Regions from separate parts of the Paenibacillus sp. sgz302148 genome, predicted to be linked through region 3. Evidence: riboswitches for the same ligand, from Rfam matches in the RefSeq annotation. Region 3 holds a riboswitch; each other region holds the start of a gene.
What was found. Region 3 has a riboswitch for cyclic di-AMP ahead of AC0LWM_RS17795 (TrkH family potassium uptake protein). Riboswitches for the same ligand answer to the same signal wherever they lie in the genome.

Region 1: another riboswitch for cyclic di-AMP. It lies ahead of AC0LWM_RS00035 (C40 family peptidase); the one in region 3 lies ahead of AC0LWM_RS17795 (TrkH family potassium uptake protein).
Region 2: another riboswitch for cyclic di-AMP. It lies ahead of AC0LWM_RS08930 (hypothetical protein); the one in region 3 lies ahead of AC0LWM_RS17795 (TrkH family potassium uptake protein).

What each region holds. Positions count from the first base shown of each region.
Region 1 covers NZ_JBVYOJ010000001.1:4,428-8,991, forward strand. The annotation lists gene AC0LWM_RS00020 (GGDEF domain-containing protein) at 1-1,016, shown strand, start outside; gene AC0LWM_RS00025 (helix-turn-helix domain-containing protein) at 1,028-1,231, opposite strand; gene AC0LWM_RS00030 (helix-turn-helix domain-containing protein) at 1,434-1,823, shown strand; gene AC0LWM_RS00035 (C40 family peptidase) at 1,883-2,761, opposite strand; cyclic di-AMP (ydaO/yuaA leader) riboswitch at 2,762-2,916, opposite strand; gene AC0LWM_RS00040 (CapA family protein) at 2,983-3,960, opposite strand; gene AC0LWM_RS00045 (ABC transporter ATP-binding protein) at 4,166-4,564, shown strand, end outside.
Region 2 covers NZ_JBVYOJ010000005.1:29,008-33,571, reverse strand. The annotation lists gene AC0LWM_RS08950 (hypothetical protein) at 1-214, shown strand, start outside; gene AC0LWM_RS08945 (hypothetical protein) at 246-494, opposite strand; gene AC0LWM_RS08940 (hypothetical protein) at 497-835, opposite strand; gene AC0LWM_RS08935 (RNA polymerase sigma factor) at 837-1,313, opposite strand; cyclic di-AMP (ydaO/yuaA leader) riboswitch at 1,688-1,876, shown strand; cyclic di-AMP (ydaO/yuaA leader) riboswitch at 1,964-2,148, shown strand; gene AC0LWM_RS08930 (hypothetical protein) at 2,279-2,719, shown strand; gene AC0LWM_RS08925 (potassium-transporting ATPase subunit F) at 2,837-2,914, shown strand; gene kdpA (potassium-transporting ATPase subunit KdpA) at 2,940-4,564, shown strand, end outside.
Region 3 covers NZ_JBVYOJ010000011.1:138,894-143,457, forward strand. The annotation lists gene AC0LWM_RS17790 (CPBP family intramembrane glutamic endopeptidase) at 1-1,376, opposite strand, end outside; cyclic di-AMP (ydaO/yuaA leader) riboswitch at 1,602-1,736, shown strand; gene AC0LWM_RS17795 (TrkH family potassium uptake protein) at 1,807-3,150, shown strand; gene AC0LWM_RS17800 (potassium channel family protein) at 3,163-3,825, shown strand; gene AC0LWM_RS17805 (cation:proton antiporter) at 3,880-4,564, shown strand, end outside.

The DNA.
Region 1 (4,564 bases), on a different contig from region 3:
CATTGATTATCGCCCTCATGCTTATTATCGCACAGCACGGACTCAACATCTACATGGCGATCGGGAGCGAGCCCGCCGGCCTGTTGATCGGCGAGATCAGCCAATTCATCAAGAGCGTATCCTTCATTATGATGAATATGGCGATCTACCAGCTGTATAACCCGACAAAAAGGCGCGCCACCTCATATTTCGTTTTATTCATGTTCGTAGCGCTTATTATCGGCGCCGCGCATTATATCGACGCGATTCGAACCGAAACAAGCTATAGCGGCATCGGCCAGAGCTTATATCTTTTCGTTCTGATCGGCATCGCTTACATGATCGTTACGCCGTTTATCGGACAGCACGGCAAATACCGTACCGCCTTGGTTCTCTATACTGCGGCGCACGGTGCGTACGTTGCCAATATGCAAATGTACCACGCCGATAACCAGGCGTTGTCCGTTGCCGAGCATGTTTTGCCGATACTGTACTATACGTTCATGTTTCTTATTTTGTTCGACCGCGTTGTGGAGCTCATGCAGGCCGTTTACCGGTCTTCCATAACGGACGGGCTGACAAGCCTGTACAATCGGCGATTCTTCTATAATCGGACGGCACATCACATTTCGCAGCAGGGCAAAACTTCGGTCATCTTCTGCGATATCGACAATTTCAAGAAGCTGAACGATACGCAGGGCCATCACAAAGCCGACGGTGTTCTAAAGCAGGTCGCGGCTATCATCGCGGAGGAAACGGAGGGCATCGGCATTCCCGGCCGTTACGGCGGGGAGGAGCTGGTGGCGCTTCTGACTGATCCGAAGGCCGATGCGGCTAAAGTAGCGGAATCGATACGCAGTCGCGTTGAATCCGAATCGATCGTCACGATCAGCGTCGGATACAGCACGTACAAGGCAGGGTTAACTGCCGAGGAATTGATCAAGCAAGCGGACGCCGCAATGTACGAGTCCAAGACAACCGGCAAGAACAAAGTAACCGGGTATTCCGCAAGGAAGAAGAAAGAACATGCAGGCTAACAGCATTTGCATTAACGAAGAACAAATATTTGTTCGAGGTCGGCTTCCAGCGCATGACACAACCGTTTCGCGGCGGCCGGCCCCACTGACTTCGCGGCACGCTCCAGCAAGCTGATATACCCCCGGCTAAGCCCCGTTCGTTCGGCCAGCTCCCGCTGCGTCATTCCTCGGATCAATCGGGTTTTGACAAACTCGTCGTTTACGTAAATTTTCATCTACACCGCCCCTGTTCCCATGCTGTTCCCATTATAACCCACTTTGTTTGCTTTTGCAATCATTTTTGTTCGCATTTGCAATCGACGAGAGAATGCTGGCATTCGGTTCTATGGCGGCATTGTTTCGTGCATGACATCGTGGTATGATGAGGATGTTTACGAATGTTTACTTTTGTATACTCTGGCATACGGAGGGATGTCCATGTACTTTTATAACCAATTGAAAGACATCCGCAAACAAAAGGGTTTCACGATACGCGAGGTCGCTCACCGTTCCGGCGTTTCCGCCGCTTATATTTCGCAGCTCGAAAACGGCAATCGAGGCATTCCGTCACCCGACATTATTCAGAAGCTATCCGACGGATTGAATGTTTCCTATACCGAACTGATGAAAGCCGCAGGTTACCTGGAGGATCGACCTTCTGCCCCTTCATCGTCCGAACCGATTAATTTGCGCCGGTTTATTATGAATAACAATATGATGCTGGACGGGATCGTTTTGACGGATGAGGACAAGGAATGGATCGGCCACATGCTCACCGCGTTATTCTGGAAAAAACAGCAAAGCGAAGATAATAAGAAGGGCTATTAAAAAACCTCTCGTTCCCGGCATAACCGGTTTCGAGAGGTTTTGTTTGATCTTGCTTACGTTTACAAAACACGCTTCGCACCTATGTATTTGGGGCCCCAATAACCGCCGGACAAGCTTTTGATCGCTACTCCGTCGTCCGTTGCCGATATAAATTGATTGTTGCCGACAAAGATGCCGACATGTGAAATGGTGCTGCCCGCGGCGAAAAATACAAGATCGCCTTGTTTCAATTCGGATACGGATTGGCTCAGCTCCGCGTACATTTGTCTCGATGTTCTTGGCAGGCTGATACCATGCTTCTGATAAACGAATTGCACAAAACCGGAGCAATCGAAGCCGTTCGGGCTCGTTCCGCCCCATACGTAACGTGTTCCCAAGTAATTGCTTGCCAATTGTAGCAACTGCTGCTGCTTGCTTACTTCCGCCTTCTGCACCAGCTTCTTCTTGTCCGCTTCCGTCCATAACGGCTTATGTTCCCCGCCGTCGGTAGAAATCATCGCGAGTTCGCTGTTTTCGTTCCACTTGATGTCCACGCCGCCGATCTGCGAGAAGAAGCGAACCGGAATGTACACTACTTTTTGCGTTAGGTCGATGCGGTAGTCGAACGTCACTTTGCTGTCGTTCACAAGGGCATAGTTATCGCCCGTTTTCATGATGACGGATTGGTCGTCCTTCTTCATGATCACTCGTTTTGCGCCGCTGTCGTCCGCTTCCCATTGAATCGTATAACCGAGACTCTCCGCCGTAATTCGGAAAGGCACCTGCAATTTTTCGCTGCTGTCGATATACGCCTCGGTGTCGGACGTATTCATGAGCGAATCGTTGACCTGTACCTTGACGCCGTAAATCGGCTCCGCTGCGTACGATTCGGATGTGGCAAACAAGCCGCCTGCAAAAATTGCGCACGACAAAACAACTGCTTTGGAAAAAGTATTCAATTTGTTCCTCCTTGGTGCCTCCGAGGTTAGTTGACGGATTCGGGAAGAGGTATTCCCTAGCCTGCCGCTTGAACATAAACGGCAAACATTCACCCCAATAAAGAAGTCCCCCGTACCAGAACTTGTGCTGCTCATGGATTCGGCAATTTTTTTGACACTTCGATATTTTAGCACTATATTCCTTCTCGATCAACGCCTAATGATGTGACAATTGCTTACAATCATTTGGCAGGTCTATCGTTTAAGCCTTTGGGCATAAACCGGTTGCCATCCCGCTCTACCCCGTACGATATCGTCTGAAGGTGGCGAAGTCGGTTGTCCACCGCGGTTTTCCCAAGCTTGACCACTTGATTGTCACGGATTTCATATGGCGAAAACTGGATTCCGATGCTGCCGCGATCCAGGACTAATGATAGCAAACCTGTCTCGGCCTTCGCCTTCCGAACATAATTCGGGAACAAAAAGTTGCCGATGGAATATGCAATCGGTTTGCCGCGATAATATTCGAAGCCCTGCAGCGCATGCGGATGGCTGCCGATGACGGCATCCGCGCCTGCATCAATGATCTCCTTGGCGAATTGCCGCTGCCATGTCTCCGGCCGATGATGTCCGGCAACGCCCCAATGAATGTACAATAACAAATAATCGCAGCCTTCCCGTTCCCTGCGAACGGCTTGGATGACTTTATGCTGCTCGTAAGCATTGGCAATGCCTGCCCGATTAGGCCCCGCAAACCACTCCCCTGTCGGCAGAAAGCGGGAGACAGCCATAAATTTAACCTGATATCCGCCGATCGCAAATGTTTTTCCCGCATAAGCTTCCGCTTCGTTATGCCCTCCGCCTACATACGGCAAACCATAATGGTCCAGATGTGCGAGCGTATCGGAGAACCCTTGCTGCAGAAAGTCCATCGTATGATTGTTCGCGATCGATACCAGGTCGAAGCCGGCATCCTTTACGCCTTGCAGCGCGATCGGATCCGCGCTGTAGTTGTATATTTGATTCGTATCCTTGCGGGTGCGATTCGTCACCGAGGTTTCGAGATTCATAAAGGCAAAATCCGCCTGCTGCACTTCGCTCCTTACTTGAGTGAACGGAAATTGCGGCCCATTCTTGCGAATAGCTTCTTTAACGGAGCCGTCCATCATGGCGTCTCCGGCAAAGACGATGCGAACAGGGCGATCATTGCTTGCAGCCATGGCGGCATCAGACTGTACCTGGTACCACCCGCTGAATAACACTCCAATCAGTATGCCGATTCGGATCCCAATAATGAACGAGAGCCCCCTTTCGTAAAAACTTTATATAGCATCTGCACTGGCCGAACATATCATACGATTTTTTGCTGCAAACCTCAGTATGGTATAATAAGCCACATTGGAGATGAGAAGAAAGGCGGACGCTATGAAGGAAATCGTTTCATTAACGGGAATTAGCAAATCGTATCAAGGCACAATCGTGCTCGACGATATTTCACTCACGTTGCTTCGCCATGATACGATCGCGCTGCTTGGCGCTAACGGCTCCGGGAAAAGCACGCTGCTCCGCATCGTCGCAGGATTAACCGCAGCGTCCCGAGGGTCGCGACGTGTCTTCGACGCTTCCGCCATCATCCGGTATGTCCCCGATCGATTTCCGAAAATGAGATTTACCCCTGCGGAATATTTGTACCGATTGGGCCGGATCCAGGGCATGCAGCAGCATGCGCTGGATGAACGGATTGGCGAGCTTTTGCGGTTATTTCGCCTGGAAGGGACCGGCCGGACGTGGATTCGCGACTTTTCCAAAGGCATGCTCCAGAAG
Region 2 (4,564 bases), on a different contig from region 3:
TCGAAAACATGTGTCCTTATCCCGACTTAGAAGAAATCCTACCGCGAACATAATTCAACAAGTCCCCTTGTTCTCTGTAAACACCGACCAATTGCTCGATTTGTTCGGTATTCATTCCGGCATGCCGCAACGCTTTTCGGAACGCCTTTATCCCTTGATGCCTTCGGTAAAATACCGCAGGAACAAGCAGACTCCCTTTCCCAACAACCTTTAGGATACCTGATAGCAGAACTAGCCAGCGCATATCAATGATTCGAAAAGCTGGAGGCTACCGACTTGAGCGTTCCGATATAGTCTTTGGCCATTTCCAGCGCATCTGCAGGAGGGATGCCCGCATCCACAAGCCCTTTGTAAAATTGGCCGACGGCCAGCCCCATCTGAGCGCCTGCTTGTTCTGAATACAGCGATTTGATAAGCTCATTCACTAGCTTGGGGACTTTATCCGACATGACCTCCATCAGTTCGCCGATTTCTTTTGTAGGGATATTACTCATAACTAACATCTCCTTATCAGTTGATTTAAAGTATGATATGCCAGGCTCGGCATTGTCATCTTGAAGATCCAATTCACCAAATCCAGCGGGGAATCCACAGTTTGCTCCAGCTCCGTCGCTTTGGACTTCACTTGCTTGAGCCACGCCGACTTCTGACCGGGAGGGAGCGAAGCGGAGATTTGCTGCATTTGCCGGAACAATGTCAGCTCTTCCTTCAAATATTGTCTGAACCGGGGATCTTGGCGGATCAATTCAAACACTTGCATTTTAGACTCCGCATCCAACCAGCCTGCAACATATTGCAATGCAAGCTCCCGCAGTTCTTGTTCCCGCTGATCCATGCTACCCCTCCTCCATCCAGTTCATTAGTTTTCTTTTTGCATAATAACATTTGCTCTTGATAGTCCCTTCCGATAATCCCGTAAGCTGCGCAACTTCCCGGTAGGTAAGACATTCTACGTAAATACAATACATAATCGTTCGGGAGACTTCGTCCAATCGACTCAGCATTTCGGATAAATCAGCACGCAAGATGAGCCGGTGTTCGGGGGAAGCCTCATGCGCCTGTGCCTGCTCCAGCTCGATTTCACTGCTTGTTTCCATATTTGACTTGCGAAGCCGATCGACCATTTTATGGTGTGCGATTGTTAAAATCCAAGCTTTCATGGATCTGACGCGAGGCGCTTTGTCCAGGTTCGTATAAACAGATAAGAAGGTGTCTTGAAAAATATCTTCAATCAGATGCGTGTCACGAAGCTTATATTTCAAATATGAATAGACGCGATCTGCAAATTGTTCGTAGATTCCGTCAAATTCCACATTTCCCCACCCCCTCACTACAATAGTCGTTATCAAACCGAGATTAGTTCGAATCGCCCGATGATTTTTGAAAAATATTTTTATTGGACTAGCAGAAGTTCAATAAACGCACTAAAATCATACTTTCCTCCCATTTCCTCAACTATGAACACGATTTGAGCTCTTTTCTTGCTTTTCGCAGCTTGGATCTGCAAGATTCGAGATAATCGCCGAACGACAGAGATAATCCAAGAAAACAAAAGGTTATCCGTCAAGTAAGCGCTCCACTCCTTCGCAGGTTTCCAATTCGTGCCTCATTTCGCTTGAAAGCCGCCTTTACAGTTTCAAGAGCGAGGAGTATGATTCAATTCATGATTTACCAATTCAACGAATTGCTTCAATGATCGCTGAGTTTCCGAACAGGAAAACGGGGGAACCAACCGCGATATGGCCGTCTGTGTGAGAGCGGATTGCGATGTCGCATGGGGTGAATCCTTAAGGTCAAACAAGATGACCTTGGGGTAGGGCGAACTCTCACCGCCCGAATCCGGCAGCTAACCTCGTAAGCGTGGATGGAGAGAGGAGTGACACCGTGATCGTGTAAACGACCGCAGGGGTTAAAGCCTCTGTGGTTTTTTATTGTCCAAAAACGAAATGTGATGAATCATAATGCATCTTTATCGCTGAGTCTCCGAGCAGGAGAGCGGGGGAACCAACGGCCGCGGGCCGATGTGAATAAGCATCGGGCCGAAGCCACGGGGTGAATCCTTAAGGTCAAACAAGTTGACCTTGGGGTAGGGCGACTTCCACGTCCGAATCCGACAGCTAACCTCGTAAGCGTATAGGGAGAGGCAACGATTGTCGTGCTTTCCAACTGCGATTCGAATAACGAATCGCATGATGCCGGAAGCCTGCGAGAAGAGTTCCTCATCTCGCAGGCTTCTTTGTTGTTGCTTTCTCCTTAAAGTACAAGGAGGAGAATTGGAATGGAGAATACCTATCAGCCGGAGGAATCCGACGGGGAACCGCAGTTTACGCTGGTGTACGCACCGAACAAAGCGGGAGAAAATTTTGTGAAGCTTTTGAAATATAAAAAAATTCCGTATGCCGTCTTGACGAATACCGAAGAGGCAAGAAGCTATTGGACCGGCCTCGGCGTACAGCATGTCATCTGCATCGATTCGGCGGATCACCAGACTTGGATCGTGCCTGAGGTGGCCGTCGGCAATGTTTACATTTTCGAACAAAGCCTGAATTTGTGCTGCCGTTTCATTCAGGTTTGCCGGACGTGGACGTCCAAGTCGATTTATGTCATTACGCAAGGGGCAAATCCGCGGATGATCTATCGGGGGTTAGGCGCGGATTGCGTCGTGCATTCAAGAACCGGTGAGGTTGCGTTTCTGCTGCAATCCTCCGAGAACGGGTAGGAGTTGATATTCAATGTTGGACTTATATATGATTTCGGCGCTAGCCGCCGCGTTCGGCTTGTTTTACGGATTTCTCCGTTGGTGCGACAGCGTGGTTGAGACGGGAGGCGAGCCGAAATGATCGTCGTGCTGATCGCAGCGCTGTTCGTATTCGTATATTTGGCTTATGCGCTAGTGAATCCGGAGAAGTTCTAATGTAAAGATGCGGAGGAGAGTTTAGATGGGAATGATACAAATCGCCGCGGTCATCGCGCTGCTTTTATTGCTTGTCAAACCTTTGGGGACGTACGTGTATCGCGTCTTTTCCAATGAATCGAATTGGAGCGACAAGCTGTTCGCGCCGGTCGAGAAGCTGATATATAAAGCTGTCGGCTTGCGCAACCGCTCCGGGATGACATGGAAAAAATACGCGTTAAGCTTTATTCTGACCAACATTGCGCTGGTTGCGATCAGTTATATTGTATTGCGGCTGCAAAAAGGTCTGCCGCTGAACCCAAGCGGGACCGACAACATGGAGCCGACCCTGATTTTCAATACGGTCATCAGCTTTATGACCAACACGAACCTACAGCATTACAGCGGCGAATCAGGACTTAGCTATTTCTCGCAAATGGCGGTTATCACGATGATGATGTTCACCTCGGCGGCGACCGGCTTTTCGGTGGCGATCGCGTTCGTGCGCGGCATTACGAGCAAAGGGCAGCATATCGGCAACTTCTTCGAAGATTTCATCAAGGCGCATACGCGGATTTTTTTCCCGTTCGCCGTTGTCATTACGCTGCTGCTCGTCGCCTTGCAGGTGCCTCAGACGCTGCAGCCTACGGTTACGGCGACAACGCTTGAGGGGGCCGTGCAGCAAATCGCGATGGGCCCGGTTGCTTCGCTGGAATCAATCAAGCATTTAGGCACGAACGGCGGCGGATTTTTCGGAGCGAACTCTTCGCACCCGTTTGAAAATCCGAACGCGTTAACGAACGTCATCGAAATGCTGTCGATGTGGGCGCTGCCGGCGGCATTGCCGTATACGTACGGATTGTTCGCCCGTAACAAAAAGCAAGGCTGGGTGATTTTCTCAGCGATGATGACGTTGTTCATCCTGTTTCTGTCGATTGTCTTTTATTCGGAAAGCCAAGGCAATCCAGCCATTAATGCGCTTGGCGTCGATGCTTCGCAAGGCAGCATGGAAGGCAAAGAAGTCCGCTTCGGTATCGCGCAGTCGGCCTTGTTCACGACGGTGACGACGGCGGCAACGACCGGTACGGTCAACAATATGCACGATACGCTGACGCCGCTCGGTCAGATTACGCCGCTTGCCTTGATGATGCTGAACTGCGTGTTCGGCGGCAAAGGCGTCGGACTCGTCAATATGCTGATGTACGCGATACTGGCCGTGTTCTTGTGCGGGTTGATGGTCGGGCGAACGCCGGAATTTCTAGGCAGAAAAATCGAAGCGCGCGAAATGAAGCTAATTGCAATCGCGATTCTAGCGCATCCGTTCATCATATTGGCACCTACCGCGATTGCGTTTCTCACCGATCTCGGAAAAGGCGCGATTACGAACCCGGGCTTCCACGGCATCTCGCAAGTGTTGTACGAGTATACGTCGTCCGCTGCGAATAACGGCTCCGGCTTCGAGGGACTTGCCGACAATACGCCGTTCTGGAACATCTCGACCGGACTCGTCATGCTGTTCGGCCGCTATATTTCGATGGTGGCGCTGCTGGCTGTGGCGGGATCGATGGTCCGCAAGCAATGGGTGCCTGAAACGATCGGCACGTTCCGCACGGACAACAAGCTGTTTACCGGCATTCTTGTCGGAATCGTGCTGCTCATCGGCGCATTGAC
Region 3 (4,564 bases):
ATAAAGCCGAGCAGCGTCAGCTCGATGACGCGCGAATACATCGGGTACACCGGATACAGCGCATGGCCGGTCGCCCAGATGAAGTTGGATACCAGGACGGCGACGAACGTGTTACGGAATATTTTTTTGAAAAATACGGTGCCGAACATCCGGTAGACGGCTTCCTCTTGAATGGCGGCGCACCATGCCGCAAGCGGAAACAGCCAAGGCCACAGCATGTTGTACGGCGACGAATCGGGATAACCGGTCATCCACATATGGAGCACTTTGTCTTCTACGAAGAAGACGACGGATTGCGCCCCCAGAACGATCAATCCGAATAAGTACCCTAGCTTGATCGCCTGTATCATATGGCTGCCGAATCCAGGCTCGCGCCAGCGCGCCCAGGAACGAAAACCGACGGAACGCCACATTTGATCCCCGGCGGCGAGCGATATGTAGATGATGCCGGCCAGGAGAGCCATATAGAGGCACGTAATAAAAATCCCGATCATAACGGCGGCTTTGTTGCCGTATTGCGAAATGAGCCAAGGATACATGTTGACGATATTGATGCAATAAATGACAAAAAAGAGGATCGACAGCAAAATACCGCGTTTGAAGTGGACATCCTTGCGCCGGACGATCATATAGACGAGTGCGGCGATTCCGAGCACAATGGAAAACAGAGTGAATCCGGCGTAATACAGCCACTGGCCGATATTTTTCTGCTGATTGACATAGTTCAGTTGGTCTTGAGGAACCGAGAATTCGGGCAGGAACGCATTGACCGTGCTTTGCGCCACGCCGATCCGGAGCAGCAGGACGGAATCGCCGAACGCTACGTCCTTATCCTGAAGCACCACTTCTCCCTTGGAAGACCGCTTATCATCCAGAGCCAGCTTGTCGATATCATAGCCTTGTCCGGCTGCAAACTGCTTCGCGGCATCGACTTGCGAACTATCCGGCATGCCGGCCGCAGGCTCGACTTTCGGCGTTTTCGTCCAACCGACGACGGTTCCTTTGGTCATATGCAGCCGAATGGCGTACAACGACTCGCTTTGGGTGGACTTCGCTTCAACGAGATAATAATCGACGGGATATTTCGTTTCATATTTCTGATGATAAGCTTTGGTAAAGTTATGTTTCTCGAAATAACCGGTGATGTCGGCGAACGTCTGGTATGTAACATTGGTGATTTCGGTTTCTTCGCCGAACGTCTTGGCGATATACTCCCGGCTAATGTCCGAAGCTCGTTCCTTGCTGATCACGTTTCCCGGCCCATCGGAAGAAAGCATGAGAGATGGGGCGATTTGGATGGCGATAAATAATACGACGCTGATGACTGCGAGTATGATGAGCTTGGTGTAGGGAACATGAGAACGTAACTCGGTCAATGGATACCCTCTTTTCCTCGATAATTTTCACTTATATTTCTATAAAATAACATAGATGCAGGATAAATATCCATACGCCGAACAAACAACGTCCCGGATGAGTCAAAATCGGCGAATTCAACTGAATTCAAGCCGATTTCGCAAAAAAACGACTTTGTGATTCTGCCGTACAGGGATTATAATCGGGAATGAAATTATTTTGAAAGTGATACGAAACGATTTGAAATTGAATAGAAGCCGAATTTCTTACCGAAAACGGGGGAACCATGTAATTGGGGTGAATTTTGCCGAACAAGGCAAATAGGGTAACTGTAGTACCCGAATCCGTCAGCTAACCTCGTAGGCTTTGCGACAGGATAACTCAACCATTAAAAACGGCATGGGCTTCCCGTGTCGTTTTTTTGTATTTTGCAAAAAGGTGGAATTGAATTTGAAAAACACGAAGTCGAAGCTGCCCCGGCTTACGCCGCCGCAAATCCTGGCTACCGGATTTGCTCTCATTATTCTGATCGGCGCGGTCTTGTTATCGCTGCCGGTGGCGTCAACGGACGGGCAATCGCTCCCGTTCATCGACGCGTTGTTTACCGCAACTTCGGCTACGTGCGTAACCGGACTTGTCGTTGTCGACACGGGGACGCACTTTACGATGTTCGGCCAGGTCGTCATCATGCTGCTGATACAGGTAGGCGGACTCGGCTTCATGACGATGGCGACGCTGTTCGCGATTATGCTCCGCAAGAAGATATCGCTGCGCGACCGGCTGATTCTGCAGGAAGCGATGAACCAGAACAGTATGGAAGGCATCGTCAGGCTGATTCGCAAAGTGATTATTTATTCGCTTGCCATCGAAGGAGCAGCTGCCGTAATTTTTGCGACGCGCTGGTCGTTCGATATGTCGCCGGGAAAGGCGATTTATTACGGCATTTTCCATGCCGTCTCCATGTTCAACAATGCCGGCTTCGACTTGTTCGGCAATTTCGGAAGCTTGATGCCGTTTGTCGACGATTTTGTCGTCAACGTGGTGGCCATGGGATTGATCGTCCTTGGCGGGATCGGTTTCATCGTCATGTCGGATATCATTGAATACCGCAAACATCGCCGGTTGTCGCTGCATTCGAAGGTCGTATTGTCCATGACCGCTTTTCTGATCGTATTCGGCGCCGTCGTTATTTTTATTTTCGAATACTCGAATCCGAAGACGCTCGGCAGCTTAAATTGGGCCGGCAAAATATTAGGCTCGTTTTTCCAGTCGGTTACTCCTCGTACGGCCGGAGCCAATACGCTCGATATCGGTTCCATGCGTCAGGCATCGCAATTTTTTATGATTATACTCATGTTCATCGGCGCATCGCCGGGCTCCACCGGGGGCGGGATCAAGACGACAACCTTTACGACGCTGATCGGGGCGGTTATCGCGATGATTCGCGGGAAGGAAGACATCGTGCTGTTCCAATACCGGCTGGCGAAGGACCGGATTTTTAAAGCATTGACGATTACGTTACTCGCATTATCCCTCGTCGTCATCGTTTCGATGGTATTGTCGACGACGGAGGACCACAATTTTCTCATGATATTATTCGAAACGACGTCGGCGTTCGGTACGGTCGGCTTGACGATGGGACTGACGATCCATTTGACGGTGTTCGGAAAAATATGCATTGCACTCATGATGTTTGCCGGGCGGTTAGGGCCGTTGACGCTTGCTTATGCGCTTCAGCCAAAAACAGAAAAAGAATTGTACCGTCACCCGGAAGGAAAAATTATTATTGGATAAGGAGAATTCGCAATGGAGGCAAGTCAATTTGCAATTATCGGTTTAGGGCGGTTCGGCTCCAGCATCGGTCGCGAGCTGATCAATTTGGGGCATGAGGTGCTTGGCATCGACCGGGACGAAGAAACGGTGGACGAGATGAGTCATGTTCTGACGCATGCCGTCGTCGCGGACGCAACGGACGAAGAGGTGCTAAGGTCGCTTGGCGTCCGCAATTTCGACTGCGGCGTCGTCGCGATCGGAGACGATATCCAGGCCAGCATCATGGCGGCGATTTTGCTGAAGGATTTGGGCGTCAAAACCGTCGTCGCCAAAGCGCTGTCGGAGCTGCATGGCCGGGTGCTGGAGAAGGTCGGCGTCGACCGGGTCATTTATCCGGAGCGGGATATGGGCATTCGCGTCGCTCACCAGCTTGTTTCGCCGAACTTGCTGGATTATATCGAGCTGTCGAACGATTATACGATCGCCGAGCTGTCGGTTCCGAAATGCCTTTCCGGCAAATCGCTCCAGGATCTCAATATGCGGGCGCGCTTCGGCTGCAGCATCGTGGCCATCAACAAGAAGTCCGGCGTTATCATTGCCCCGACGGCAGGCGACGTGCTGAACGAAAAAGACGTCATGGTGCTCATCGGCACGAACGAACAAATCGAAGAATTCGAGCATACCGTCATCCGATAAAGTGTGTATTGAACTTGACGAAAAGTGGTAAGCTTCCATTGAGGTGAGCGTTTTTTGGAAACAACGGCTACAGCAGTCATTCATCATATTTTGTATTTGCTCATCTTTATATTTGCCTTGGGCATGGTGTCGGGACGTCTTGCGCAGTGGCTCAAAATCCCTGACGTCGTCTTGTTCATCGTGGCCGGCATGATCGTCGGGCAAGGCTTTCATCTCATTAACGAAACGAGCGCTTCGCTAACGAACCAGTTGATTCTGACGGCGGGATCCGCGCTCATCTTGTTCGACGGCGGGAGAAATATCCGGCTGAGCGGTCTCAAGAAGGTGTGGGTTTCGCTCACGCTCTTAAGTGTGACCGGGGTCATTATAACGGTTGCCGTTGTGGGCGTCGCGACGAAGCTGTTGTTCGGCATCGACTGGATGTACGCTTTGCTGATCGGTTCGATTATCGCTTCCACCGATCCGGCTTCGATTATTCCGGTTTTTAAGCAGGTCAAAATTCGCGAGAAAGTCCGGGAAACGGTCGAAAGCGAATCGGCGTTCAACGACGCGACGGGTTCGATTATGACCTTCGCCGTACTCGGCATCATCATGGGAACAGGAACGTTTTCGCTTGCCGACAGCATATTGGAATTTTTGAAGATGGCGTTCGGCGGCATCGCCGTCGGCTGCTTCGTCTCCTTTGCGGCTGCATTTCTCGTGGCGCACTTCAAGCTGGGCTTGCTGCGCGAATATACGA